3 regions of the Burkholderia sp. FW306-1C-G01B genome follow, and region 2 is predicted to be linked to each of the others. Evidence: riboswitches for the same ligand, from Rfam matches in the RefSeq annotation. Region 2 holds a riboswitch; each other region holds the start of a gene.
What was found. Region 2 has a riboswitch for cobalamin ahead of AC3WLY_RS29270 (HoxN/HupN/NixA family nickel/cobalt transporter). Riboswitches for the same ligand answer to the same signal wherever they lie in the genome.

Region 1: linked by a shared signal. The riboswitch ahead of AC3WLY_RS07315 (CbtB domain-containing protein) and the one ahead of AC3WLY_RS29270 (HoxN/HupN/NixA family nickel/cobalt transporter) in region 2 are both predicted to bind cobalamin.
Region 3: linked by a shared signal. The riboswitch ahead of AC3WLY_RS21420 (TonB-dependent receptor domain-containing protein) and the one ahead of AC3WLY_RS29270 (HoxN/HupN/NixA family nickel/cobalt transporter) in region 2 are both predicted to bind cobalamin.

The regions. Positions count from the first base shown of each region.
Region 1 covers NZ_JBYSWZ010000002.1:664,137-669,140, reverse strand. The annotation lists gene AC3WLY_RS07325 (inorganic phosphate transporter) at 1-1,375, opposite strand, end outside; gene AC3WLY_RS07320 (histidine phosphatase family protein) at 1,556-2,143, opposite strand; cobalamin riboswitch at 2,198-2,335, shown strand; gene AC3WLY_RS07315 (CbtB domain-containing protein) at 2,369-2,578, shown strand; gene AC3WLY_RS07310 (CbtA family protein) at 2,592-3,320, shown strand; gene AC3WLY_RS07305 (LysR family transcriptional regulator) at 3,342-4,250, opposite strand; gene metE (5-methyltetrahydropteroyltriglutamate--homocysteine S-methyltransferase) at 4,377-5,004, shown strand, end outside.
Region 2 covers NZ_JBYSWZ010000017.1:173,503-178,506, forward strand. The annotation lists gene cobW (cobalamin biosynthesis protein CobW) at 1-411, opposite strand, end outside; gene AC3WLY_RS29270 (HoxN/HupN/NixA family nickel/cobalt transporter) at 437-1,495, opposite strand; cobalamin riboswitch at 1,683-1,946, opposite strand; cobalamin riboswitch at 2,071-2,308, shown strand; gene cobA (uroporphyrinogen-III C-methyltransferase) at 2,419-3,228, shown strand; gene AC3WLY_RS29280 (cobalamin biosynthesis protein) at 3,225-3,602, shown strand; gene cobO (cob(I)yrinic acid a,c-diamide adenosyltransferase) at 3,637-4,239, shown strand; gene AC3WLY_RS29290 (cobyrinic acid a,c-diamide synthase CobB) at 4,242-5,004, shown strand, end outside.
Region 3 covers NZ_JBYSWZ010000010.1:236,970-241,973, forward strand. The annotation lists gene AC3WLY_RS21410 (ABC transporter ATP-binding protein) at 1-225, opposite strand, end outside; gene AC3WLY_RS21415 (FecCD family ABC transporter permease) at 222-1,220, opposite strand; gene AC3WLY_RS21420 (TonB-dependent receptor domain-containing protein) at 1,260-3,158, opposite strand; cobalamin riboswitch at 3,221-3,474, opposite strand; gene AC3WLY_RS21425 (ATPase) at 3,629-3,979, shown strand; gene AC3WLY_RS21430 (cell division protein ZapA) at 3,976-4,290, shown strand; RNA gene ssrS (6S RNA) at 4,372-4,553, shown strand; gene AC3WLY_RS21440 (EVE domain-containing protein) at 4,665-5,004, shown strand, end outside.

The DNA of each region.
Region 1 (5,004 bases), on a different contig from region 2:
GTTCGGCCGACGCGCCCTGTCCGTACGTCAAATGCTGCTTGCCGATTTTCTCGCCGACGGTCACGACGATCCGTTTCCAGCCGACCATCGTGCCGAGGCCCAGTGCGATCGCAACGGCAACTTTCACCCATGTCGGAATGAACTTGGTCGCGTGATCGAGTTGCTTGCGATAGTTGTCGATCGCGAGCTTGTCGTCAGCGGCAAGCGCGGGCTGGCCCGACTTCTCGATCAGGCGAATGGCTTCGGATACCAGATACATCGTGTTGCGCACGTTGTCGACGTCGCGCTGCGGCACGGCTGCCATCGAGCCCGACGCGCCGACCGCGGTCGCGAGCGACGTCGACAACTGCTGTACGGCCGGCAGCACGGCGGGCGTCAGTTCGCGACGCTGCACGTAGTGTTCGACGTCGGCGCGCGGGTTCGCGGACGGCGCGACGCCGTTCGTGTATTTCCCGAAGGTCGCGGCGGCCTGGTTCGCGACCGCAACGAAGGTCTGCGATTCGGCAGGCGTAACGGCCTTGTTCAGCGCATACGCGGTCGGCACCGTGCCGATCAGGATCAGCATGATGAGGCCCATCCCTTTCTGCCCGTCGTTCGAACCGTGCGCGAACGACACGCCCGTGCAGGTCAGGATCAGCAGGCAGCGAATCCAGAACGGCGGCGGCTGGTCCTTCGGCGGCTCCTTGTACAGCTCGGGAATCCGCACGACGGCCTTCAGCACGAGCAGCAGCAGCGACGCGCACAGGAAGCCGACGATCGGCGAGAGCAGCAGCGACTTGCCGACGCCGAGCGCCTGGCCCCAGTCGACGCCGCTCGTGCCCGACGGCCCGTGCATCAACTGGTTCATCAGCCCGACGCCGATGATCGAGCCGATCAGCGTATGCGAGCTCGACGAAGGCAACCCGAAATACCAGGTCGCGAGGTTCCAGACGATTGCGGCGATCAGCAGCGCGAACACCATCGCGAAGCCCGCGCCGCTGCCGACCTGCAGGATCAGCTCGACCGGCAGCAACTGCAGGATGCCGAACGCGACAGCGCCGCTCGAGACCATCACGCCGAGGAAGTTCCACATGCCGGACCAGATCACCGCGACGTTCGGCGTCAGCGAGTGCGTATAGATCACGGTGGCGACCGCGTTCGCGGTATCGTGGAAACCGTTGACGAATTCGAAGCCGAGCGCGATCAGCAGCGCGGCGCCGAGCATCAGGTACGGGAACAGCGATCCTTCGCGGACCGGCGACAGATCGGCGATCAGGTGCGTGGCGATATAGACGGCGCCGATCGCGAGCACCAGCAGGAAGAAGGCATAGCCGACCTGCCGGTTGCGCTCGACGGAGCCGCGATTGTTCGCGGCGGACGAAGCGGGTTGATTCATGGCGGCATCTCGTAAGGGAACCGCGTCCGATCCTAGCTGCGGCCAGCAGTCAGTTTGATGACAATCTAGACGACGAACGGTATGTCTTGCAGCGATGTAAGGTGAACGTCGGCATGCGACCGAGATGGGACACGTCGGCTCGCATCTCTGTCCACATAGTGAACACGACACGGCAGGGACTTACGCACCGGTGCCGCGCCGATCGTCGTTCGTCGTCAACGTCCAGCCGCGCGGCGATGCAACGAAGGTCGTGCACGACAGCGGCGCGACGTCGATGCGGGCTGCAGCGTAGGGAGCCATCCGCAGTGCGTGTGCGACGGCCGCGCGAACGATCGCCGCATGCGTGATCGCGACGATGTCGCGGCCAGGCGGCAGCGCGTTCAACCATGCGCCGACGCGGCGAGCGGCGGCTTCGAACGACTCTCCGCGATGCGGTGACGCAGACGGATCGGCGATCCATGCGCCCAGTTCGTCCGGCAGGTCGCGCGCGAGGTCGTGCAGCCGCTTGCCGCGCCAGTTTCCGTAGTCGATGTCGCGCAGCGCGTCATCAATGTCGGCAAGCAACCCGAGCGCATCGGCGGTCTGCCGCGCGCAGCGTGCGGGGCTGCACAGCACGAGCGAGCCGGCGACGCCTGCCCATCGGTTGCGCAGCGCGGCGGCGTCCGCGAGCCCGCGTGCATCGAGCGGATCGTCGTCGGGAAACGTGCCGGTGCGCATCGCTCGGGTCGATGCGTGTGCGATCAGGCGCAGCGAGGCATGCATGTTCATGTCGGTTTCCGGAGGGGCCGGAGCGGGTGCGCGGTCGTCCGCGGGCTTTCACTCCTTCAATACGCGGACGTTCGCGCGTACAATTCGCCCGATACGAAACGCGGAAGCCGGTGCAATCCCGGCGCGGTCGCGCCACTGTAACCGGGGAATCCCGATCCCGGAAGCCAGACCTGCCTTCGTACCCATCCAACATTTGCCGGGGCGCGATTCCCCTGAGGTGCATCCATGAGCGAAGCAGTGCTGAAGCCGGTTGTCGTGCCGGCACCCATCCCCGTCCGTGAACTGCTGCCGTGGGCCGTGTTCGCCGGCCTGATCCTGCTGCTCGCACTCTATTTCGTCGGCGCGGAACAAGGCGCGACGTCGCTCGTGCCGGGCATGGTCGTTCATGAATTCGTCCACGACGGCCGCCATCTGCTCGGCTTTCCCTGCCACTGACGCGGAGTACACGATGGTCGGAAAGCTGCTCATGCGCGGGATGCTCGCAGGCATCGCCGCGGGCCTCCTCACGTTCGGTTTCGCGAAAATCGTCGGCGAACCGCAAGTCGATCAGGCGATTTCCTTTGAAGAAAAGCTCGAGGCCGCCAAAGGCGACGTGCCGGAGCACGAGCACGAACTGGTCAGCCGCGACACGCAGGCCGGCCTCGGCCTGTTGACGGGTGTCGTGACCTACGGCGCGGCATTCGGCGGGCTGTTCTCGCTGGTCTTTGCGTATGCATACGGGCGAGGCGGCCGCCTTCCGGCACGGCCGCTGGCCGCGTGGCTTGCGCTGGCGGCATTCGTCGCGCTCGTGATCGTGCCGAACATCAAGTACCCGGCCAATCCGCCGTCGGTCGGCGATCCCGACACGATCGGCTATCGCACGGGCCTGTTCTTCCTGATGATCGCGATCTCGATCGCGACGATGGCGTTCTCGGTCAGCGTGCGCCGCCATCTGCTAGCGAAGCTCGGCCAATGGAATGCGTCGATCGTCGCGGGCCTCGTATTCATCGCGATCATCGCGGCCGTGCAGTTCGGACTGCCGTCGATCGACGAAGTGCCGGCCGCGTTCCCGGCCGCCGTGCTGTGGAAGTTCCGCGTCGCGGCCATCGGCATGCAGGCGATCATGTGGACGACGATCGGCCTGCTGTTCGGCGCATGGGTGGAACGCGACGAACGCATCGGCATGCGCGCCGCCTGACGCGCATTGCAACGGGCGTGCCTAGCGCAGCATGCGCGGCGCGCTCCACGTCGATTCGCGCGCCAGCGCGACGAACGCGGCCAGATAGTCGATCGATGCATCCGCTTCGCGGATGCCGAGGAAGATCTGCTTCGCGATCCCCTGCTTGCCGAGCTTGACCGGCACGACCGGCATCCGGTCCGCGTATTCGTCGGCGAGCCATCTCGGCAGCGCGGCCACGCCGCGCCCACTCGCAACCATCTGCAGCATGATGTCGGTCGTCTCGATCGACTTGTGGCGCCTCGGCACGATGCCGGCCGGCGTCAGGAACTGGTTGTAGATGTCGAGCCGGTCGGTTTCGACCGGGTACGTGATCAGGATCTCGTCGGTCAGTTGCTCGGGCGTCACGTAGTCGGCGTTGGCGAACCGGTGCGAGTCGGCGACCACCAGCACCTGCTCGTAGTCGAACACGGGATCGAAGCGCAGGCCCGGCTTGTTCAGCGGATCGGGCGTGACGAGCACGTCGATGTCGTAGCCGAACAGCGCACCGATGCCGCCGAACTGGAAGCGCTGCTTCACGTCCACGTCGACGTCGGGCCAGCGCGACAGATACGGCGACACGACCTTCAGCAGCCACTGGTAGCACGGGTGGCACTCCATCCCGATGCGCAGCGTGCCGCGCTCGCCCTTCGCGTACTGCCTCATCCGCTCCTCGGCGAGTTCGAACTGCGGCAGCAGCCGGTTCGCGAGCTTCAGCAGATATTGCCCGCCTTGCGTGAGCCGCAGGCCGCGGCCTTCACGATCCCAGATCGGCGTGCCGAGCTGCTGCTCGATTTTCCGGACGGTATGGCTGAGCGCCGACTGCGTGAGATGCAGCGCATTGGCGGCCGCGGTCAGCGAGCCCTGGCGCTCGACTTCACGAATGACGACGAGATGGAATCGTTCCAGCATGGATATCGCTCGCCCAACAGATGCATGAACAAATTTAATGGATGAATGAAATAATGCCATTTTATTTCATGGTTTGAAATCCCTATCATGGCTGCCGGACATTCACTACATCTGGACGGCAGCTTCATGGTCAGGACACACAACCTCGGTTTTCCGCGCATCGGCGCGAAGCGCGAACTCAAGTTCGGTCTCGAACGCTACTGGAAGGGCGAATCGTCGCGCGACGAGCTGAAGGCGCTCGGCGCCGAGCTGCGCCAGCGTCACTGGAACGACCAGCGCGATCTGGATCTGGCACCGATCGGCGATTTCGCGTTCTACGACCAGGTGCTCGACATGAGCTTCACGCTCGGCAACCTGCCGAAGCGCGTGCAGGGCTTCCACGGCGACGTGCTCGACAACTATTTCCGGGTTGCGCGCGGCCGTTCGGCGCAGTCGGCGCAAGAGCATGCGGCGTGCTGCGGCGGTGTCTCGGCCGGCGAAATGACGAAGTGGTTCGACACGAACTATCACTACATCGTGCCGGAATTCCACGCGGACACGAACTTCTCGCTCGACCCGTCGCGCCTGCTCCAGCAACTGGCCGAGGCGAAGGCGCAGGGTGTGAATGCCAAGCCGGTGATCATCGGCCCCGTCACGTACCTGTGGCTCGGCAAGGCGAAGGACGATTCCGATCGTCTCGCGCTGCTGCCGAAGCTGCTGCCCGTGTACGGCGCGCTGCTCGACACGCTGACCGCGCAGGGCGTCGAATGGGTGC
Region 2 (5,004 bases):
GACTGCATCCACTGTGAAGCTGTTGCGGATCGTCGGCCAGTTGAACGCCTGCACGAGCGGCTTCGGCAGCGCGAGTCCCGACGTCTCGATCAGCACGTGGTCGATGTCCGCGCGGCGCTCGACGAGCGCTTCCATCACCGGATAGAACTCTTCCTGCACGGTGCAGCACAGGCAGCCGTTCGCGAGTTCGTAAAGCTGGCCCGACGCTTCGTCCTGCGCGCCCTCCGCATCGTCGCAGCCGATGCCGCAGCCCTTGAGGATTTCGCCGTCGATGCCGAGCTCGCCAAATTCGTTGACGATCACCGCGATGCGGCGGCCTTCGGCGTGCTGCAGGATGTGGCGCATCAGCGTGGTCTTGCCGCTGCCGAGAAAGCCCGTGACGATCGTGACGGGCAGCTTGCGTAGGGTCATGGAATATCCAGGGTCGTAAGGGGAGTCAGGCCGAGATCGTCACGTCGATCTCGTCGTAGCGCTTTAACCGGTAGATCAGGGCCGACACGAGCCAGCATGCGAGGAACAGGCCGATCACGACGTAGCCGAGCATGCCGAAGTGCGACGCCACCATCGACGCGAAGTCCCACACGGGGCCCTGCAGCGACAGCTTGTCCGCGAGCAGCGCGAGCACCTCGATGCCGCCGATCAGCGCGGCGACCAGCACCGACACGAAGGTGATCGTCATGTTGTAGTAGATCTTGCGGATCGGCCGCACGTACGCCCAGCGATACGCGCCCATCATCAGGATGCCGTCGGTCGTGTCGACCAGCGTCATGCCGGCGGTAAACAGCATCGGCAGCGCCATCACGGACCAGAACGACAGACCGCCCTGCACCTGCGCCGCCGAGATGCCGAACAGCGCGATCTCGGTCGCCGTATCGAAGCCGAAGCCGAACAGGAACCCGACCGGATACAGGTGCCAGCTGCGCGACACGAGCCGGAACAGCGGACGGAACAGACGCGCGAGCACGCCGCGCTGGTTCAGCAGCAGGTCGAGATCGGCGTCGACGATCGGCTCGCCGCGCCGTGCGGCGCGAAACGTCCGGTAGACGGAAATCAGGATCAGCAGGTTCGCGATCGCGAGCACCAGCAGGAAGAACGCCGACACGCTCGTGCTGATCACGCCGCCCCACGCCTTCATGCTCTCGAAGCGCGCGAGCGACGCGGCCGTGAGCGCGACCACGACCGACATCACGATCACGACCGTCGAGTGGCCGAGCGAGAAGAACAGGCCCGCGCCGAGCGGGCTGCGGCCCTCCTGCATCAGCTTGCGCGTGACGTTGTCGATGGCCGCGATGTGGTCGGCGTCGACCGCATGGCGCAGCCCGAACACGTACGCGAGCAGCGCGGTGCCGAGCAGCACGGGCTGGCCGTGGAAGGCGGCGAACGCCCAGATCCACGCGCCTGCGTTGAAGGCGATCAGCAGCGCGTAGATCGCGACGATCTTGCCGCGCAGCCCGGACGGACTGTCGTTGAACAGGCGAAACAGCGAATCGAGCATGACGCTCCTTTGCGAACGGTCGACATGAAGAATGCCAACACGGCCGTCGCTGCTCGCCCCGTGCGGTCCGGCCCTTCATCGCGCCGGATCATGCGCACTCGCGCAGGCGGCCGGACGACGGGAATCGGGAAACGCTCGGGTGTCGGGCACGCTGCGGCCGTGGACGATGCGCCGCCTCCCCGCGGCGCTGAACCCCAACGTTTAGGCCGGTATCCGGGCTGACGAACACGCCGCTTCGCCTTCCCGGATGCGCAGGGCATCCAGTGGCGGTCGTCCGCATGCACGCGGCATGCGGCGAAGCGGCGCTGCATCGCGGCGGGCACGATGCGTTCGCTTACCGTTGCGGGGGCAGCACAGGTTGGCTCGACTGCGACGCAGGCAGGCTCCCTGTTTCCCGTTTAACTGCGCACGCCGGAGGGCGCGCGCGAGCACCAAAACGCGTGCGAGTGTAGGCGTCGGGGGCGGGAGCGTCAAGGCGGCGCGGCCCGCCGAACGGCGGCTTGCATGGCCGCCGCGCCATGCCGGAGGCCGCTTCCGGCATCGGCGAAGCGGGTTCGCGCGGGCGGATCGCTGTGCTATCGTAGCGCCGCGTTCGGTGCTCGCATGCGCATTCCGCGCATGCAGTTAAACGGGAAACAGGAGGCGGAGGTCCGCCCGGCCTGTGCTGTCCCCGCAACGGTACGCCGCCCGCGCGACGCGCTTCCCCGCGCTCGCGCCCATGCCGCCCACGATGCCACTGCCCTTCAGCCGGGCGGGAAGGCCGCGGCCTGGCAAGCGGCCAGCCCGGATACCGGCCGACGCAAGGGGCGAGCCCGACGCTCGCCGAACGCCCGATCCGCGGGGGACGGATGGGGTGCGCATTCCACCCGCGTTCGCGCGGGCTTCGCCCGATCCGTCATGCATTGCCTGTCCGCCGGCCGCCGATGTGCCGCCCGCCGTCCCCTTTCCACTGTTTCGACACGGTGCGCGCCGTGCCGCGCGCGATGAGCCGCGCCTGGCTCATCGGCGCCGGCCCCGGCGACGCCGAGCTGCTGACGCTCAAGGCCGTGCGCGCGATCGGCGCGGCGGACGTGCTGCTCGTCGACGATCTCGTGAACCCCGACGTGCTGCGCCATGCGCGCGCCGACGCGCACATCGAGCATGTCGGCAAGCGCGGCGGCCATGCATCGACGCCGCAGGAAGCGATCGTCGCCGCGATGCTCGCGCACCTGCGCGCCGGCCGCAGCGTCGCGCGGCTCAAGGGCGGCGATCCGTTCGTGTTCGGCCGCGGCGGCGAGGAACTGGCCGCGCTCGGTGCGGCCGGTTTCCCGGTCGAGGTCGTGAACGGCATCACCGCAGGCATCGCCGCGCCAGCCGCGCTCGGCATTCCGGTCACGCAGCGCGGCGACGCGCAGGGCGTGATCTTCGTCACGGGCCACGGCGCGGGCGCCGACGAGCCCGACTGGCGCGCGCTTGCGGCCACGCGCATGACGATCGTGATCTACATGGGCATCCGCCGGCTCGACACGATCGCGGCGGCGCTGCGCGACGGCGGCCTGCCGGGCGATACGCCGTGCGCGGCGATCGAGAACGCGACGCGCCCCGAACAGCGGCACGTGCTCGCGACGCTCGACACCGTCGTCGAACGCGTCGGCGCGACCGGCATCGGTTCGCCGGCGATCGTCGTGATCGGCCGCGTCGCGGCGCTTGCCGACGATCCGTCGGTACGTGCGGCGCTCGGCGGCGGCGCATGATGCGCGTCGCGCTCGGCGTCGGGTTCCGCGCGGGCGTGACGGCCGCGCAACTCGATGCCGCGATCCGCGCGGCGCTGGCGCTCTACCCGGCCGCCGAACCGGCGCTCGTCGCGACGCTCGCCGACAAGGCGCGTGCCCGCGCGCTGCGCACGCTGTGCGCGCGACGCGGCTGGCCGCTCGTCGCGTTCGACGCGGCGCAACTCGCGAGCCGTCCCGAACTGGCCGCGAGCGGCCCGTCGGACGCCGCGCTCGCACGCTTCGGCGTCGCGGGCGTGGCCGAGCCGTGCGCGCAGCTCGCGGCGCCGCACGGCCGGCTGCTGGGCCCCAAATCCATCCGGAACGGCGTGACGGTCGCACTCGCCGGCCCGCTCTGAACCCTTTGTTTCGCTTTCGACAGGACGATTCCCGATGAAGACCGATTCCGAATCCCATCAGCGGATGGCCGAGCGCCGCCGTGCCGGCCACGAGAAGAAGCAGGCCGCCGCCACCCATGAAAAAGGCCTGCTGATCGTTCACACCGGCAACGGCAAGGGCAAGAGCACCGCTGCGTTCGGCATGGCCGTGCGCGTGCTCGGCCACGGCATGCGGCTCGGCGTCGTGCAGTTCATCAAGGGCGCGCTGCACACGTCCGAGCGCGACTTCCTCGGCGCGGTCGCGGAATGCGACTTCGTGACGATGGGCGACGGCTACACGTGGAACACGCAGAACCGCGACGCCGACATCGCGACCGCGCGCAAGGGCTGGGACGAGGCGCGCCGGATGATCGAAAGCGGCGACTACCGGATGGTGATCCTCGACGAGCTGAACACCGTGCTGAAGTACGAATACCTGCCGCTCGACGAAGTGCTCGCGACGCTGGTCGCGCGTCCGGAGTCGGTGCATGTCGTCGTCACCGGGCGGCACGCGCCCGACGCGCTGATCGACGCGGCCGATCTCGTCACTGAAATGCGGCTCGTCAAGCATCCGTACAAGGAGCAAGGCGTGAAGGCGCAGCGCGGCGTGGAGTTCTGAGCGTGCCCGCCTGCCCCGCACTGTTCGTCAGCGCGCCCGCGTCCGGCCAGGGCAAGACGTCGGTGACGGCCGGCCTCGCGCGGCTGCACCGCCGGCTCGGCCGCCGCGTGCGCGTGTTCAAGACCGGGCCCGATTTTCTCGATCCGATGCTGCTCGAGCGCGCGAGCGGCGCGCCCGTACATGCGCTCGACCTCGGGATGGTCGGCGAGGCCGGCTGCCGCGCGCTGCTGGCCGATGCCGCGCGCGATGCGGACCTGATCCTGATCGAGGGCGTGATGGGGCTGTTCGACGGCACGCCGAGCAGTGCCGATCTCGCGGCCGCGTTCGGCGTGCCGGTGGTCGCGGTGATTTCCGCGAAGGCGATGGCGCAGACCTTCGCCGCGATCGCGTTCGGGCTCGCGCGGTTCCGGCCGGGGCTGCCGTTTCACGGCGTGCTGGCGAACCGCGTCGGCTCGGCCCGGCATGCGGAATTGCTGCAACAGGCGCTGCCCGGCGACCTGCGCTGGCTCGGCCACGTGCCGGCCGATGCAGGCATCGCGTTGCCGGAGCGACATCTCGGCCTGCACCAGCCGGCCGACATCGACGACCTCGAGGCGCGGCTCGAACGCGCGGCCGACGTGATCGCGCAAACTTCGCTCGCCGAATTGCCGCCTGCCGTCGCGTTCGCGGAACCGGACGTCGCGGCGCCGCTGCCGCGTGCGCTCGCCGGCAAACGGATCGCGGTTGCGCGCGATGCGGCGTTCTCGTTCATCTATCCGGCGAATC
Region 3 (5,004 bases), on a different contig from region 2:
GACCTCGACCCGGCCGCCGGCCGGCGGGTGCAGCCCCGCGAGCGTCGCGAGCAGCGTCGTCTTGCCCGCGCCGTTCGGCCCCGCGACGCACCAGATTTCGCCGGGGCGGAAGGCCTGCGTAAAGCCGTCGAGCAGCGTGCGCGCGCCGGCCTTCAGCGTCAGGTCGACGGTCGCGCAGGCCATGTCGTTGCCGGAAGCAGCGGCGTACTGCGCAGTGCCTGTCATCGCATCGGCCTCCTCAGCAACATCCACAGGAACACCGGCACGCCGATCAACGCGGTCATCACGCCGACCGGCAGTTGCGCGGGCGCGATCGCGGTGCGCGCGAGCAGGTCGGCCGCCATCACGCCGCCGCCGCCCGCGAGCATCGCGGCCGGCAGCAGCATGCGCTGGTCGTTGCCGAATGCGAGCCGCAGCGCGTGCGGCACGACGAGGCCGACGAAGCCGATCGTGCCGGCCGTCGTCACCGCGGCCGCCGCGGCCAGCGACGCGACGAGATAGATCCGCACGCGCAGGCGCGCGACGGGTACGCCGAGCGCGAGCGCGGTCGCGTCGCCACGCAGCAGCACGTTCAATTGCGGCGCGGCCGGCAGCGCGACACATGCGGCCAATAGCAGCGCGCCCCACGCGAACCACGGTGCGGTCACGCCGTTCAGGTCGCCCGTCAGCCAGAAGATGATCCCGCGCAACCGCGCATCGGGCGCGAGCGACAGCAGCAGCGTGACGAGCGCGCCCCACCCTGCCGCGATCACGACACCGGTAAGCAGCAGCCGCGGCGACGCGTCACGCGAGTCGCCGCGCCACAGCTCGCGGCGCGCGAGGCCGAGCACGAGCGCAACCGACACGAGCGCGCCGGCGAACGCCGACGCATCAACGAGCCACCACGCACCGCCCGCGATCATCGCGACAAGCGCAAACCCGGCCGCGCCGCCGGACACGCCGAGCACGTACGGTTCCGCGAGCGGGTTGCGCAGCAGCACCTGCAGCAGTGCACCGGCAAGCGCGAGCAGCGCGCCGCATGCAAAGCCCGCGAGCGCGCGCGGCAGGCGCAGCGTGCGGACGATGTCGGCGAACAGCGCGTCGCCGCCATGCGGCACGAGCGACGCGAGCGCCTGCCACGGCGACATCGGCACGCTGCCGATCGACAGCGACGCGACGAACAGCAACGCGACCGCGGCGGCCAGCGCGGCCCAGATCGCGGCGGCGCGCGCGGCGCTCATGCCGCGCACGGCGCTGCGCACGACGCGCGGCGCATCCGCTTACTGCTGCTGCCAGCCGAGCGTGACATAGGCGCCGCGCTTCGGCGTGTTGTAGGCGTATGCAAGCTCGTAGTCCTTGTCGAGCAGGTTATCGATGCGCGCGCTGACGTACCACGACTTCGTGATGTTGTAGCGCGCGGACAGGTTGACGATCCCGTAGCCGCCGAGCCGCCCGCCGCCCGGATCGTTGCGCGCGCCGCTCACGAGCCATTCGCCGCCGACACGCCACGCGCCGAATGCGCGGTTCACGGCCATCGACGCGAAACGTCGCGCGCGGCGGTCGAGATCCTGATTCTGCGTTTCGTTGACCGGGTTCTGCAACGTGGCGGCAACCCGTACGTCGGTCGCGCCGACATGCCCCTGCCACGATCCTTCGAGCCCCTGCACCTTTGCGCTGCCGACGTTCTGCGCAATATAGTAGAAACCGCTCCCGTCGGGCCGATAGTTGATCAGGTTCGCGTAGCGCGTCTGGAACGCGGTGAGCCGCATCACGCCCACCGCATCGGACGCATACTGCAGCGCGGCCTCGATCGAATGGCTGTGCTCCGGCTGGATCGACGGATTGCCGGCCATCGGGTAATAGAGGTCGTTGAAGCTCGGCGCGCGAAACGCGTCCGAATAGCTCGCGGTCACCTTCCAGCGATCGGTCAGTTCAAGGCCGTAGCCGAGATAGTAGGAATTGGCGCCGCCGAAGTCCGAGTACTGGTCGCGGCGCAGGTTCGCCTGGAACTGCTGGCGGCCGAAGCGCCCCGAATAACCGATCCAGCCGGAATTCACGTGACGCTGCGGCGCGGCATACGCATTCGACATGAACTGCTGGTCGAGCCGCTCGTAGCCGGCCTGGATCAGGTGATCCGGTGCGATCCGGAAATCGTTCTGCCACGTGTACTGGCGGTTGTCGGTATTGAAGTGATCGGTATAGACGCCGTTCAGCGCCGACTGGCTGCGATCGTTGCCGGTCGACACGCTCAAGTGAGCGGTCCACCAGTCGGTCAGCTTGCCGTTCGCGAACGCACGCACCTGCTGCACGCGCGAATAGAGGTTGTTCAGGTCGGTCGGCACGCCCCACGCATTGTCGTAGCTGTCGTTGCCATTCGACTGGAAGTAGCTGACGCCCGCATCCCAGCGGTCGTTGAAGCGGTGGCGCAGCGCCGCGGTGATGCTCTCGTTCAGGTAGCCGTTCGCATTCGGGTTCGCATTCGGCTTCTTCGCCGGGTCGAGCGCGGAAAAACCGTTGTCCTTGTCGCGTGCGATCGACACGCTGAACGTCGTCTTCCCGTCGCCGTCGAGCCGGCCCGCTACGCCGGCCTGCTGCGTCTGAGTGCCGTAGCTGCCGACTCCGACCGCGAAGTTGAAGCGCGGCGGATGATTGCCGCCGTCCTTCGTGAACACCTGCACGACGCCGCCGATCGCGCCCGAGCCGTACAGCGACGACACGTTGCCGTTGACGATCTCGACGCGCTCGATCTGATCGAGCGGCAGCTGGCTCAGTTGCGCGGCACCGAGACTCGCGGAATCGACCCGCACGCCGTCGATCAGCACGAGCGACTGCGTCGACTCCGCGCCGCGCAGAAACATCGTCGCGCTCGCGCCGGGGCCACCGTTACGCACGATCTGCGCGCCGGGTGCGAACGCGAGCAACGTCGGCAGATCGGCGCCCGGATGCGCGGCGATATCCTGCGCGTCGAATACGGTGGTTTGCGGAATCGTGTCGGCCAGCGCCTGCGGCGCGCGCTGCGCGGTGACGACGACCGGTTCGAGCATGGTCGCAGCGGCAGGCCGGGCCGCTGGCGCGGCGGACGTTGCCGCGGGTACGGCGGGCGCCGAGGTCTGCGCGGCGGCGGCAAGCGGCAGTCCGCAGAGCGCGCCGAGCGCCGTGCGGACGATTGGGGTCAGCATGAAGATATCCCGTGAAGCACTGCGCGCCCCGCCTCCCCGCAGGCCGCGCGTCACGAAGCCCGTGCGGGCTCCCCGCCTCGGCCGGTATCCGGGCTGGCGGCGTACCGGCTCGCCTTCCCGCGCGATGACGCGCAGTGGCCCGCGCCCGCGTGCGAAACCTGCACGCGGAACGCGCCTGAGCCGGCCTGCGTCACTGGACGCGGCCGCTTACCGTTGCGGGGGCAGCGCAGGTTGGCGGCCTCCCGGCGGAGCCCGCTCCCTGCTTCCCGTTTAACCGCGCGTTCCACGCGCGAGCACCGAGGCGGCGCCAGTTTAGGAGCCGCTCGCGCGAGCGTCAAGGAAGCGTCCGGACCCGCACGTGGCGCGCCTATTCGCGGCAAGAAGCGGGGGTGTTACGACTGGAAACGTTACAGATGTCGGATTGCGCGTTATTCCGCGCTAAAATGCTGGGTCTTTAGAGGACGCAGCAAATGCTCAACGAACTCGAAACCCTATCTCAAAATATTGGCCGTCTGATTTCGCTGAACAAGCGCTATCACTCGGAACGGCTCGCGCTCGAGGAGCAGGTCGCGCAATTGCGCGCGGAAGCGGACACGGTCCGCGCGGAACTCGCGCAACTGCGCGATGAACGCAATGCGCTCGCGGCCGAGCGCGACACGCTGTCGGCAAAGATCGACGACGCACAGGTGAAACTGAACGCGATTCTCGAAAAGCTGCCGCGCTCGAAAAGCGCGGAGCAAGCCGACAACCAGCTCGACCTGCTGGATGCGCAGGCGCGTACGGATGGCGATGACGCGGCCAGCCACGGAGAACATGCATGAGTACCAAGCAGATCGAAGTCTCGATTCTCGGTCAGGCGTATCGTCTCGCCTGTTCGGCCGAGACCGAAGCGGCGCTGCTCGAGGCGGTCGCGCGCGTCGACGCCGAAATGTCGAAAATCCGCTCGAACAGCTCGGTACGCGGCACCGATCGCATCGCGGTGATGGCGGCACTGTCGCTCGCATCGGAATTGCTGCGGCTGCAAACGAGCGTGCGTCACGGTGAAGCATTTCCGGCGGAGGAAATCCGTCGTACAATGCACCAGATGAACGAACAGCTCGGCGCGGTGCTCGCACAGCACGAGACGCAGTAACGTTTTAATCGATGCGTCGATTCCCCTTGATCTCGGCGATCAACGGTGGTCAAATTGGCGCATCGAAACACAGTTCAGTCAGCTTCCCTGCCTGGTTCGCCAAGGTCATATATTCCTTGAACCAATGCCATGTGCACGGTTGCGGAAATTTGTAGCACGGGCGCGCGCGTCACTCTGTCTGATGTACCCGAAGTGCTGCTAACTGCGACCAATTCTGAACCTCAGGTTCAGGATGCCGGCCTAGCGGCCAAGGCGGGGGCCTATCCAACGGCATCGGGCGAGTCCCGGTGCCGTTTTCTTTTTCAGGGTCTGTTTGCATGTGCAACGCGCATGCAAACAGACCCTCATGCCTCCTACTGCGTCGATCACGATCCATGCAATACTGGCTGATGAAGTCCGAACCGGACGAAGCAAGCATCGACGATCTCGCCAACGCACCGCAGCGCTCGCTGCCGTGGACCGGCGTGCGTAACTATCAGGCGCGCAATTTCATGCGCGACACGATGAAGATCGGCGACGGCGTGCTGTTCTATCACTCGAGCTGCCCCGAGCCGGGCATCGCAGGCGTCGCCGAAGTATCGTCGACGCCCTACCCCGATCCCACGCAGTTCGATCCGAAAAGCCCCTATTACGACCCGAAGTCGACGCAGGAAGCGCCGCGCTGGCTGCTCGTCGACGTGCGCTATGTGAAAAAGTCGCCGCTCGTGCCGCTCG